3 regions of the uncultured Vagococcus sp. genome follow, and region 3 is predicted to be linked to each of the others. Evidence: riboswitches for the same ligand, from Rfam matches in the RefSeq annotation. Region 3 holds a riboswitch; each other region holds the start of a gene.
The links. Region 3 has a riboswitch for magnesium ahead of mgtA (magnesium-translocating P-type ATPase). Riboswitches for the same ligand answer to the same signal wherever they lie in the genome.

Region 1 (4,442 bases), on a different contig from region 3:
TATTGTCATGGTTTCACCAAAATAATTGATCGATTTTAACCGTACCAACAAGCGTCACACGCAAAAAAGCTATCAATATGGGGGTTAATAGCTTTTTTGTGTGAATGAGTTTGCTGTTTGCCATGAATGACGGTTGGTCAATTTGGAACTTAGCCTAAACATCCTTTCGATCCTTACTACAGTTAAGTTTAGCACTAATCAATCTAGCTACAGCTAGATCGAACGAAGCTCTAATCGTTCCCCTTCGCTGTGACTAATATTCAAGGCAATCCCAACTAACAGTGATAAGATAATCAGACTAGAGCCACCATAACTAACAAAGGGAAAAGTAACCCCTGTCATGGGAATATATCCCAGCAAACTTCCCACATTAACTGAGACTTGTAAAAAAATGACGCAAGCGATGCCAAAACAAGTCAGGGCTTTTCGTGAGTCCAGACAGTGAATACCAATGTAAATAATCCGCAAAACCATGATAAAAGGCATCACCAAAACCACTATTCCACCAATTAAACCAAGCTCTTCTATTATAATAGAAAAAATAAAGTCGGTGTCAGCTGCTGGCAAATAACTTTTTTTCTGTAAACTTTGGCCATAACCGCGGCCAAAAAAACCGCCATTGTACATGGCATAATATGAATTTGAAGTTTGGTAGCCCTTGCCATACTCATCTAAAAACGGATTATTCATCAGCTGAAAACGTACGATTAGATAGCGAAATTTAAGCGGAACGCGCTGTTCATCGATCATCAACGCTATATGAGTCAGAAGGTATCTCAAAATAAAGGCGATTCCCCCAATGCCAGCGGTAATGATCACCGGCACCCCACTAGCCAAAAATAAGACAGTCGCTAAAATAATCAGCATCAATGCGCCGCCCATATTTGGCTGAATTAACACCAATAAGACGTAGGCTGAACAAATGGCCAGAGGTTTTTTATAACGGTATTTTGCTGGTTCAGATATGGGATGGTGGCTAAAATAATTCGCCAAGTATAAGACAAAAACCACATTCACTATTTCAGACGGCTGGATGTTAATTCCTCCGAGGGGAATCCAGCGTTGAGCGCCACCGACACTAACACCTAACGGGGTAAACCCCACTAGGATTAGCAACATAAATGATAGCAACATATAAAATCTCAGCATATTTTTAGTGAAGAGCAATTCAAAGCGAAAGCGATAAAAGAAATAGGCTGTCGCCATTCCAATCAGTACAAAGACTAATTGTTTGATTGCTTTTCCACCAATAAATTGATTTTGACGCATTAATTCAAAGGAGCTGGTGCTATAAATCATCAAGACCCCTGTGGCACATAAAAAAAGGTAAGGAAAAACAATTAACCAATCAATAGTTTTTATTTTTTTCACGGCTCTTCCTCGACTTTTTGGCCTAAAAATCGATGCATTTCATCGCTATTAGCTTGAAAATCCAATCGTATAACACTTCCCGACTCAGTATTGTCATCAAATTCCCAGGTGTCTTCCATAGGAATGGCTAAAGATTGCAGGTCTTTTTGCTGACCGAGGACAAAATCACTAGCAATTGACATTATGCTTGTGGCTGTTAGATTCGTATCCAAATAGCCTAAAGAAAGACCTAAAACTTTTGGTAGACGTGCAATATTAGCTACATCGACTGCTTGTTTAGATAATTCGCCTATGGCTTGATCTTGTCGTCTCACACGGCCAAAGTCGCTTTCTTCATCTTTTCTAAAACGAACGTATTGCAACAAGGTATTGCCATCCATCCTTTGATTCCCGGTTTTTATTGATACTCCATCTAACTCAATATCCTTTTCTGCGTCGATTTCCACCCCTTTTGGAAATAGTTCGTTAATTAAATCTGTAAACTCCGAAAAAGTTAAGGCAGCATAATATTCGATTGGTAAATCAAAATTTGCTTTTAAGGTTTCTCGCATTAATTCCGGTCCACCATAGGAATATGCCGCATTGATCTTATCCTCTCCATAACCAGGAATGTCCACGTAACAATCACGCATAATCGAAATCAACTTCGGTACCTTCGTCTTTTTATCATATTGGGCAATCATCAAGGTGTCGGCACGCCCCAATTCATCATTGGAACGCGCATCAGATCCTACTAACATAATATTGACTTTACCTTCTTCGGCCTGCTCACCTTTAAACACCGGCAACTCTGACACTGGCGAAGGGTTCTCAGCCTGTTTAAACCCTTGGTACATGGTAATAGCCCCATAGGATACTACCCCAAGAACCATCACTAATAAAATAATGACAATGGTCTTAAAAATTTTCATTCCTTTGTTCATATTCATCTTTCCTTCCACATCTCAGCGCGTCATTAGTTTCATACGCGTTTTTTTAATTAGATGCAAATCATTGATGAGACTATCTTCTGACGTCGTGATGCCCTTTCGTTTAAGAAAATTGATCACAAAAACCCTCACTAAAATAATAGTGAGGGTTTCGAAGAAAGCACACGAAATAAACGAAATACTCTTCGTTGAGTTTTAGCACTATACAACGTAAAAAGCCATGCTTTTAGCTACTTGGGGAAAAGCCTTATTTCGACCAATCCTGTCCTACTCATTGGCGTCTCTCGACATTTTTGAGCAGTAGCCTGTGTTTGTATAGGAGCCTCACCTAACAATTATTATCTACGTTCAAACTATAACAATCTCGTTATTTAATTGCAAATTTATTAAGAACCATTAATACATTACTATAGTTATTTAAACTTCCTTATAGATGACAAGATACAATCAAAAGAAGCTCTCTCTTAATAAGAAAAAACAGTCACTAACACGTCATTAGTAACTGCCTCATTCTTTATTTTTCTAACTTTTCACGAATCTTCTCTTCTTGGCCTGCAATGCGAGCATAACGATAAAAACGTGATTTAGCACTTTCAATGGTTAAATCGAAAAGTTCTTCGGAAAGCTCTGGGGCAATCCCAGATAAAGTTGAAAAACGAGTTTCCGATTTCATGAACTCTTTCATTCCAGCAAAATTAGGTTTCTTAAAATCCAAGGTCATTGGATTCTTGCCTTTTTCAAGTAATAAAGGGTTGTAACGATAGAGTGACCAGTAGCCAGTGTCAACAGCTTCCTTCGTATGTTCCAGTGTAATTCCTCCCGAAATCCCGTGAGCGATACATGGTGTATAAGCGATAATTAGAGAAGGTCCCGGGAATTTTTCAGCCTCTTCGATGGCTCGAATCGTTTGAACTTGATTAGCACCAGAAGCAATTTGAGCGACATAGACATGACCATAACTCATGGCGATAACGCCTAAATCTTTTTTTGCTCCCCGTTTACCATCAGAAGCAAACTTTGCCACCGCAGATGTAGGCGTTGCTTTTGATTTCTGACCACCCGTATTGGAATAGACTTCATTGTCCATCACCAAAATATTGACGTCTTCTCCACTGGCAATAATATGATCGATCCCACCAAACCCAATATCATAAGCCCAACCGTCGCCTCCAATCATCCATTGACTCGGTTTGGCAAACAAATCATGATTAGCGTATATATCTTGTAACAATGGACTTAAGCTCGCTTCAGCTAAGGCAGCTTTAAGCTTCTGAGCTCTCTGTTGCGTTCCTTCACCCTGATTTTTATGGGTCAACCAGGCTTGTAATAACTGGCGAAGTCCCTCTTCAAGATCCTCACTTAAAACATCTGTCACTTTAGCCGCTAAATAGTCCCGACGCGAATTGTTGGCTAAGTACATGCCATAGCCGTACTCCGCATTGTCCTCAAATAAGGAATTAGACCAAGCTGGACCTTGTCCCAGCTCATTGGTCGTATAAGGCGTGGTGGGAGCTGCTCCGCCAAAAATAGACGAACATCCTGTTGCATTAGCCATCATTAAACGATCCCCATACAACTGTGTTAACAATTTAATATAAGGTGTTTCGCCACAGCCTGAACAAGCTCCGGAAAACTCAATTAAAGGTTGCTCAAACTGAGAGCCCTTAACCGAATTTTTCTTAACAGGATTTTCTTTTGTTTTTAAGGTCATGGCAAATGCCCAATTAACGGCTTCTTCTTTTTGCTCGCCATAAGGTTTCATTTCCAATGCTTTGCCTTTGGCGGGACAAGCTTCTACGCATAAGCCGCACCCTGTACAATCCTCTAAAGAAACTTGAATGCGATACATCAACCCGTCTGCGCCTCTCATTTCTCGCATGATAAACCCTTCCGGTGCCTCTGCTACTTCCCCCTCGTCAGCCAAAAAGGGCCGAATTGCCGCATGGGGACAAACAAATGCACACTCATTACACATGGTACAACGATCCACCTGCCACTCAGGCACCTCCAAAGCGACGCCTCTTTTTTCAAAGGCCGCAGTTCCTAATGGCATCCGACCATCTGTCATATTATTAGCTTTTAAGTCGCCTACACTTAGAGAATCGCCTTCTTGCCGATTGACTGGCTCGACTATGTTAAAAA
Region 2 (4,442 bases), on a different contig from region 3:
GACAATCAACTGATCTAGCTCATTCGTCAATTTTCAACTTTTTTTCATCTGTTTTTTTCAACAAGTTAGTGAAAAAAGTATTTTGTTCACTAAACGTTTTTTTAATATTGTCACTGTTATTCCCAAACTTTTTTAACTAAATAATTGATTTTCCTTTGTAAAAACCGAACTTCTCTGGCTATTCTTCTCAAAAAAAATATCAATCAACCTAGACTTATCTCTGACATTTTCTTTCTATCTATTAGTAATGTTAAATTGAATAATCTCAATTTTAAAAAAAAGGCAAGACTTCACTTTCGCAAAGCTCACCTTTAATTCTCTTATAGCCATTCTTTATTAAAGTGAATATAAATTCTTTTGGCAATTTCAGTTGCGATAATATAAGCAATCAAAATACCGATTAACCAAGGCCAATAAGTTGCTGGTAACGCTGCAAAGTCAAAGCCTGTTCTAAGGGGACTGATGACTAACACCAAACCTACGACAATCGCTATCAAACTTGACAGTACCAGTGGAAAACTAGCTCTACTTTGAATAAATGGTAATTTTTTAGTTCTCACAATATGAACCACTAGCGTTTGACTGATTAACCCAACAACAAACCAACCGGCTTGGAAGAGCCCTTGATTAGCTACTGTATTAGCACCAAATACAAACCACATCAATAAGAAGGTTGCAATATCAAAAATACTACTAACAGGTCCAATGCACAGTGTAAATTTTAGTAACCCAGTAGTTTCCCATGAAACGGGTTTTAAAATATCTTCTTCATCCACATTATCCCAAGGCGTCGTTAATTGGGCAATATCATAAATCAAATTTTGAATTAACAACTGAATCGAGAGCATTGGTAAAAATGGTAAGAAGGCACTGGCAACTAGTACAGAAAACACATTACCAAAATTGGAACTAATGGTAATTTTAATGTATTTCATCATATTGCTGAAGACTTTACGTCCCTCTAATATTCCGTGCTCCAAAACGTTGAGACTTTTTTCCAAGAGGATGATTGAGCTGGCATCTTTGGTAATATCGGCCGCCGTGTCTACTGAAATACCCACATCAGCTTTTCGCAGAGCTGGAGCATCATTGATGCCATCTCCCATAAAGCCAACTGTATGGCCATTTTCTTGTAACAAATTAATAATTCGTGATTTTTGCATAGGAGAAAGTTTGGCAAATAAATTAATGCCGTCTACCTTTCCTCTTAGTTCCTCATCAGATAATTCCGCAATCTGAGAACCATTAAGAACCTCTTCCACTTCAATTCCCACATCTTTACAGACTTTACGTGCGACAATTTCATTATCACCAGTTAATACTTTTACATTGACTCCATGTTCATGAAGGGAGGCAATCGCTGTTACTGCCGATTGTTTCGCCGGATCAAGAAAACCAACAAAACCTATCAAAATCATGTCGGTCTCGTCTTTTACCGTATAAACAGGTTCAGTATGGACATCCCGACGGTAAGCAACCGCGATGACTCGCATGCCCTGTTCATTCATTTTAACATTGACACTGCGCATTTCTTTTCGCAATTCAGGAGTCAACTTGACTAGTTCACCGTTAATCTCAGCGTGAGTGCAAATATCTTCCATTTCTTCCACTGCCCCTTTAGTCACCATCACATGGTGACCATCAATATCAACGGCGACAGTCAGACGACGACGAGAAAAATCAAAAGGAATCTCATCGATTTTTTCAACAGTTGTAAAGTTATGTTTCTCTGGTGCTTGATCATAGTAATTAATCACCGCATGATCAATCAGGTTTTTCCAACCTGTTTGGTACTTGGAATTTAAATACGCCATGTTTAAAACGTCATCGTTTACCTCACCTAAGGGGTTCACGTGCTTAACTAAAACCACTCGATCTTCAGTGATTGTACCCGTTTTATCTGTACAAAGAACGTCCATACTCCCTAAGTTTTGAATGGAAGCCAGTTCTTTGACAATTACTTTTTGCTTAGATAAACTGATGGCCCCTTTGGCCAAATTACTGGTGACAATCATCGGCAACATTTCTGGTGTTAACCCTACAGCCACAGCGATGGCAAAGAAGAAAGCCTGACTCCAATCTCCTTTCGTAAAGCCATTTAACAACAGGACCACTGGAAAAAGAACTGCAACCATTCTCAATAAAAGACGACTAACTTTAGTAATTCCTACATCAAAAGCCGTATCGCCTCGTTTGCCGCTAGCACTTTTAGCAATATCGCCAAAAAAAGTGCCTTCCCCTGTTCGTAAAATAATCGCTTTCCCTTGACCACTTAAAACGTCCGTTCCCATAAAAATTAAATCCTGCATATCCAAGGCCGTAATGTCGTCGGATTGAATCTTTTTCACATCAATTCCTGGATCAACAAACTTCTCTACTGGCATTGACTCGCCTGTTAAAGAGGACTGATTGACGAATAGGTCGTTGGTCCAAATAAGAACAGCATCTGCAGGAATCATGTCCCCTGTCGACAAGGTCACGATGTCTCCTGGAACTACTTCATCCATCGGTATTTCGGTGGTAACACCATCTCGAGTTATTGCACAGGTGTTCTCAATCATTTCTTTAAGCTCAAAACTGGCTTTCTGAGATCGATAATCCTGAATAAATTTAATAATCACACTACAGAAAATCATCACACCCATAATGAGTGCGGCATCTATATCACCTGTTACAGCTGACACTACTAAGAGCAGAGCAAGGACGTAAACAAAGGGATCCTGTAAGGCGTGCATCAATAATTTCCATGCAGGTGTTGGACTTTGAGCAGAAATTTCATTAGGTCCATGTTCTTCTAAACGTTTCCCAGCATCGGCAGATGTTAGCCCTTCAGCCGATGTCCGAAACTCCATCATCAGTTCTCTTTCAGATAAGGCTGCTAATTTTTTTAGTTCTGAATCTTTCGCCTCTTGGCGGTTTATTTGTACAGTTGTTTTTTTTGTATTTTTCCTTGAATTCATCATGTTCTTTTCCTCACTTTCATGCGAAGAAAAAAGTTAAGCCTTTTTAACAAAAAAACTAAGGGCTGCCACTTGGCTAAATAGTTTAATAAATAAAATAAGATCTGAAGTACGTTCAACCAACTATTTTAGGGCTGCCTTTAATTTATTGGTTCGGGAATGAATTAGCTTTTTTCTCCGCTGTCGACTACTACCTGGTTCTGCTGGCTCTTGTTTCGCTTGTCGTGACATTTCCCTCACCCTTTCCAGTTACTCCTATTTAAGATAAAACACTTAAAATCTCGAAACTTACTTTTTAACTCTAAAACCCTATGTCTACTTAAAGATCATTTTTCTGAAAGGGAACATCTTGGTCCTTACTCAAAAAAAAGACAAAAAGCACTTCTCGGCGTGAGAAGTGCTCGCTAAACAAGGTTATAATGCATAGCAAAAAAGTAATCTCAACGTCGAGTTTTAGCACTATATGGCTTAGACATTACTGTCAGCTACATTAAGAAGAGCCTTTCTCGACAATTCCAGTTGACCCATTGGCATCTCTCGATATTTTTGGGCAGCAGCGTATTTCCATATAGGAGCCTCACCTAACAGATTATTTGGTTTTTATTTTAGGTACCCCTTAACTATAGGCGCTAAATCCTCACCTGTCAAATAAAAACCTTCCTTTTTCCCATCTTTTACATTAATCCTCCCCAAAAAAACTAAAAGACACCCTACAACTTAACAACATCTTTTTTTCGGATCTAAACTTTAAGAAGTCACCGTTCTCCTAACTTTTATAAATCATCTTATGAATCAATTTAACCAGCCTAAGCGCATCCTTATGGGTTAACCTAGCAAAATTAATTCTTAGGCTTTGGCGATTCACCCCAAAGGTAAAACTTGGGGCAACTAACCCCCCCAGCTCCAGTAAAAAATCAAAGTCTCCTTGTTTTAATGTCCGTTTCTCAACTTGCAACCACAGATAGTAACCTCCTTCTGGAACAACATAACTAACCTCTCGCCCCAAAAACTCCTTTAAATAACCGATTAACACGTCCCGACGACGTTTTAGCTCCTGGCGCAGCACCTTGATTTGCTGATCAAACTGGCGATTGCTTAAGGCACTGGACGCCAGCACCTGAGGGAAGATACTTAAAGTGAAATCCATTTCTTTACGGGCTTCAGCCAATTGCTGAGCCACCTTAACTGGTGCACTTAACCAGCCAATTTTAGTAGTTGCTCCCAATATTTTAGACAACGACCCTATATAGATCACATTTTCACTGTCCAATTGCTTTAATAAGACCGGCTTATCTTTTTCAGAAAAATACAATTGACTAAAAACATCGTCTTCCACAATTGGAATTTGGTACTGCTGACATAGTGACACAAGTTGTTTCCTCCGAGGCAGTGACATCGTTGACCCTGTTGGATTCTGAAAATTGGGATTAACCAAAACCATCTTTATTTTACGTTTGATAATCATCTGTTCTAGTAGCTCCA
Region 3 (4,442 bases):
AAAACAGGTGAGGTCGTCTATGAAGGACTTGCTAATAAGTCAGTGGAAGTGGTGGCTGATGTGGGAGAATCATTTGAAATTATTATGGATGATGCGCCTAATAATCCGAATAACTGCTTTGTGATTAAAGGCACGCCACGTGAGTTAACAATTATGGGCACACCTAAAACCCTATCTCTAACATTAAAAACCGACAGTTTAGCGATGGAACCAGTTGGATTAAGTGGGAATGATCGATTGAGAATTCGTGATAACCGACTAGGCGGCAATTGGCAATTGAAAGTTAAACCGACTGAGTTGTCGAGCGAAGCTCATATTTTGAAAGGGTCTTATCTGTATACCAATCAAGCCAATCAATTGATCGAACTTCCTGTGGGAATTTACAAAGGGATTGAGGAAGGGAAAAGCAACGCCAGTACGGAGTTTATTGATGTGATAAGTGGCTGGGAGTCAGGTCGAGGGTTGCGGTATCAATCCTTTCAGATGGGGAATTATAAAGGCAACTATCAGGGGAAACTGGATTGGCAGCTGGTTGATGCACCGGGGATAGAGGATAAGTGAGAAAAGTAAGTTTATGAAAGGCAAAGGATGTTGTTTAACTGTAAAAATTAATGGTTAAACCGGTGTGATATATCGTAATCTAATAAAGGTAACAAGGTCAGGCACTCTCGTTATGAGGTATCTGACCTTGTTTGTCTTACATCGTCATTGTTTGTTTCGTACTGCCGACCACAAGACCAGTTTTTTCTTCCCACCACTGATTGACTTCTGCGACGTATTGAGTTGGAAAAGGTGCCAAAATATCACTGAAGTTAACGTTTTGTAAATGAGCATAAGGGAATGACATCATTAAATTGTGCTTAAGTTCGGCTAATAAATTGTAGTATTGGAAGATGCCAAAATAGGTTTCTTCCGCATCATTATCCAATAAAATCCCAGGGACTCGTTCAAAGATAAAGCCGAAACTACGCATCATAAACGTAAAGGCATCCATTTGCTCCGGTTCGATGTGTTCCACGTTTCGCAGTAGCTGGGTGTGAGCGCTTAAGGCAGCACTCAATTCTTTTTTCAGTTCCAGTTGTTCAACAGGGTAAGTCATGTAAATTCCTCCTTATTTCTGATGAGATCTGCTTATCGAAAGCTGTGGGCTTAGTTTAAGGGAATTAAGCCCGCAGCTAAACTTACTTGAATAGTTGACCAAGCCAACCTTTTTTCTTAGGTGGTCTGTCAGGTACCTTGGTTTCTTCCACATTAAGTGCGTCAGGTTGGTGATCGTATTTTTCTGTCACACTAATGGGATCAATATCGACTGCTTCTTCGCCAGCGTAAACTAGGCCAATCGCCTCAGGTTGTGCTTGATTTTCTGTATCCACAATTTTAAAGGAACAGTTGGCTTTTTGACTGGCGACCATATAGGTATTTTGTAAATGAGGGGCTAGAGCGGCATTAATCAGAACTTGGTGGTTTGGATTTTTTGTCAATTCCTCTTTGAAATAAGCCAGATTATTGGCTTTTGACATTTCAGCAAGGGTCATTGATAAATAAATTCGTTCCCGAAAGGTGCCTAAGTATTTTCGCTTTTCATCAGGCTTAATCTGTGGTGCTCCGTACATCCCTTTTTCTAAGTAATCTTGAACATCTTTGGCCATAAACATCCCCTTCCTTCTGTCTCTTCTTTTGTTTCAATTATAGCACATCTCGCGCCCCAGTAGGCTTATGAACCTGTTTTACTGGACATTGGCCTGTTTAGCTATGGTAATCTTAGAAAGAAAGTCAAAACTGTCACATATAGTCGAGTTGATTCGTTATATAGAGTGAGAGGAGGTCGAAGGATGAAAAAGAATAAATACAAGTACGCTCAGGCGAATTGGCTTACTTGGATAGTCATGGTGAAGATAAAGGCTTTTATAAAATGCCCAAGATTGAACCACAGGAAAAAAGAACCATTCACTTCGGTTATTTTGTTGATGAAGAGCAGCTTTCAAGTATGTTTATTAATCTTTTCTACTATGGTGGTGTCTCGGATAATGTGGAAGATCTCGGCGCAAACGATCGCTGGTGGGTCGACATTCGCCAATAATGACAGTAGCAAAAGCATCTAAAGTTGTTTTTCACCCTTGACTTTTATAAAGGACCTTGTTATAGTTAACCCGAATTAGAAAACTTCATAAGATTTGTTAGGTGAGGCTCCTATACAAACACAGGCTACTGCCCAAAAATGTCGAGAGACGCCAATGGGTAGAACAGGGATTGTCGATCTAAGGCTTTTCATAAGGTAGCTAAAAGCGAACTGCTTTTTACGTTGTATAGTGCCAAAACTCAACGATGAGATCTCTAAGCGGTTATTTTGTGTGCCTTAATTTCGTGCTTATAAACCTTACGTTGAGTTTAGCGTAAGGTTTTTTTGATGTTTTTTAGTAATAAGGAAGGTTAGGAAGAGGTGGTTAGTAATGGACGATCATTTACCGAGTTGGCAGAAGCAGGAAAAAGATGAGAGCGATGAGGATGATTATGGTCCTTTAATCGACCATGTCATTCCGACCAATTAAAACAGGTCTCTCATTTTTTCCAATAATGTCCCATGTTTAAGTTTGTTTGCCTTGCTAGCTGTGATTAATCAGCGTTAGCAAGCCAAACTGATGGTTCAAGCAAGGAGGAACGGATATGTCAGCATTATGTGATGTCATTGTGTTTGGCGGAATAGGCACTCTTTTGTGGTACCTGTGGTTTGGAAGAAAGTTGAGGGGAAAAAAATGACAAAAAGATTAGCGACTGTTGGACAAGGGGATAAGGTGTATCAATTTTCAGCGTCTAACAGTTTTAAACGAGTAATGAAACAATTTGGTACATCTGACAAGGGGTTGGATGGGGATGGTGTCCTGGTGTCTCGTCAGCGTAATGGGGCTAATGTTATCACGACAGAGAAACAGGATAGTTTATTTATGAAAGCACTCAAGGCGTATATTACGCCGTTTACCATGATTTTACTGGCATTAGCAGCCATTTCATTTGTGACGGACTATGTTATTGCGCCACCGGCTGAAAAAGATATAACGGCGGTGCTGATCATCAGTACAATGGTGGTTGTTAGTGGTAGTTTGACGTTGTTTCAATCAGTCAGATCGACCAATGCCGTAGAGCGCTTGACTAAAATGGTTAGGGTGACGGCGACAGTAACCCGTAACAACCATCAAGTAGCCGAAGTCCCAATCGAAGAGATTGTCTGTGGAGATATTGTTAATTTATCTGCGGGAGATATGATTCCGGCAGATGTCCGCCTTTTTCAGGCAAAGGATTTATTTGTCAGTCAATCGGCAATGACGGGAGAAAGTCAGCCAGTGGAAAAACTGGCAAATGTGGAAAAGGACACGCAAAAATCCATGACTGATTTTGTGAATATGGTTTATATGGGAAGCAACGTGGTCAGTGGAAGTGCCAAAGGAATCGTGGTACGTGTAGGTGATGACACTCTTTTTGGGGACATTGCCCAAGAAGTCAGTAAAAAGAAAGGCTTAACCAGTTTTGAACTGGGGATCAGTTCTGTCTCGTGGCTCTTGATTCGTTTTATGTGCATCATGGCACCGACGGTTCTATTAATTAATGGCATAACGAAAGGGGACTGGTTAGAAGCCTTCTTATTTGGACTATCAGTGGCAGTTGGTTTAACCCCTGAGATGTTGCCGATGATTGTCACCACTAATTTAGTGAAAGGGGCCACAGGCATGGCCAAGAAAGGCACCATCATTAAAAATATTAACGCCATTCAAAATTTTGGTGCTATCGATGTTTTGTGTACCGATAAGACGGGAACCTTGACCCAGGATCGGATTGTGCTGGAATACCATTTAAATGTTGAGGGTATCGAAGACGATCGGGTTTTACGTCATGCTTTTTTTAATAGTTATTATCAAACTGGATTAAAAAATCTTTTGGATGTGGCGATTATCGATGCGTCAGATCGAGAGTTGGAGATTGAGAAGGATGATTATGAAAAAGTCGATGAAGTGCCCTTCGATTTTGAACGTCGGCGGATGAGTGTGGTTATTCGTGATCCTCTTGGAAAGACTCAGATGATTACGAAAGGTGCCATTGAAGAGATGCTGGTGGTCTCAAGTTACGTGGAACATCAGGGAGCTGTGTTGGAGCTGACCGATGAACGGCGGCAGCAAATCTTAAAGACGGTGGATGAGTTAAATCAGGATGGTTTAAGAGTTCTAGGGGTTGCCCAAAAAACCAATCCTCGTGTACAAGGGGAATTTTCAGTTTCGGATGAAAGTGAGATGGTTCTGATGGGGTACTTGGCATTCTTGGATCCTCCGAAGGAAACGACTCGACCTGCTCTAGAGGCTTTGAAAAAGAACCATGTGCAAGTTAAGGTGTTGACAGGTGACAATGCGCTAGTGACGCGGACGGTCTGTCAACAAGTTGGTTTGGAAAATGAA

Region 1: it holds a riboswitch for magnesium, as region 3 does, so the genes downstream of both, RWN13_RS00230 (LCP family protein) here and mgtA (magnesium-translocating P-type ATPase) in region 3, are expected to answer to the same signal.
Region 2: it holds a riboswitch for magnesium, as region 3 does, so the genes downstream of both, mgtA (magnesium-translocating P-type ATPase) here and mgtA (magnesium-translocating P-type ATPase) in region 3, are expected to answer to the same signal.

The regions. Positions count from the first base shown of each region.
Region 1 covers NZ_CAUQJB010000001.1:50,162-54,603, forward strand. The annotation lists gene RWN13_RS00225 (FtsW/RodA/SpoVE family cell cycle protein) at 214-1,371, opposite strand; gene RWN13_RS00230 (LCP family protein) at 1,368-2,294, opposite strand; M-box (ykoK) riboswitch at 2,474-2,643, opposite strand; partial or broken gene nifJ (pyruvate:ferredoxin (flavodoxin) oxidoreductase) at 2,818-4,442, opposite strand, start outside.
Region 2 covers NZ_CAUQJB010000002.1:114,111-118,552, forward strand. The annotation lists gene mgtA (magnesium-translocating P-type ATPase) at 321-2,963, opposite strand; M-box (ykoK) riboswitch at 3,392-3,556, opposite strand; gene RWN13_RS02430 (PLP-dependent aminotransferase family protein) at 3,727-4,442, opposite strand, start outside.
Region 3 covers NZ_CAUQJB010000022.1:23,131-27,572, forward strand. The annotation lists gene RWN13_RS15990 (hypothetical protein) at 1-561, shown strand, start outside; gene RWN13_RS15995 (hypothetical protein) at 698-1,099, opposite strand; gene RWN13_RS16000 (YueI family protein) at 1,182-1,649, opposite strand; gene RWN13_RS16005 (hypothetical protein) at 1,877-2,080, shown strand; M-box (ykoK) riboswitch at 2,167-2,338, shown strand; gene mgtA (magnesium-translocating P-type ATPase) at 2,754-4,442, shown strand, end outside.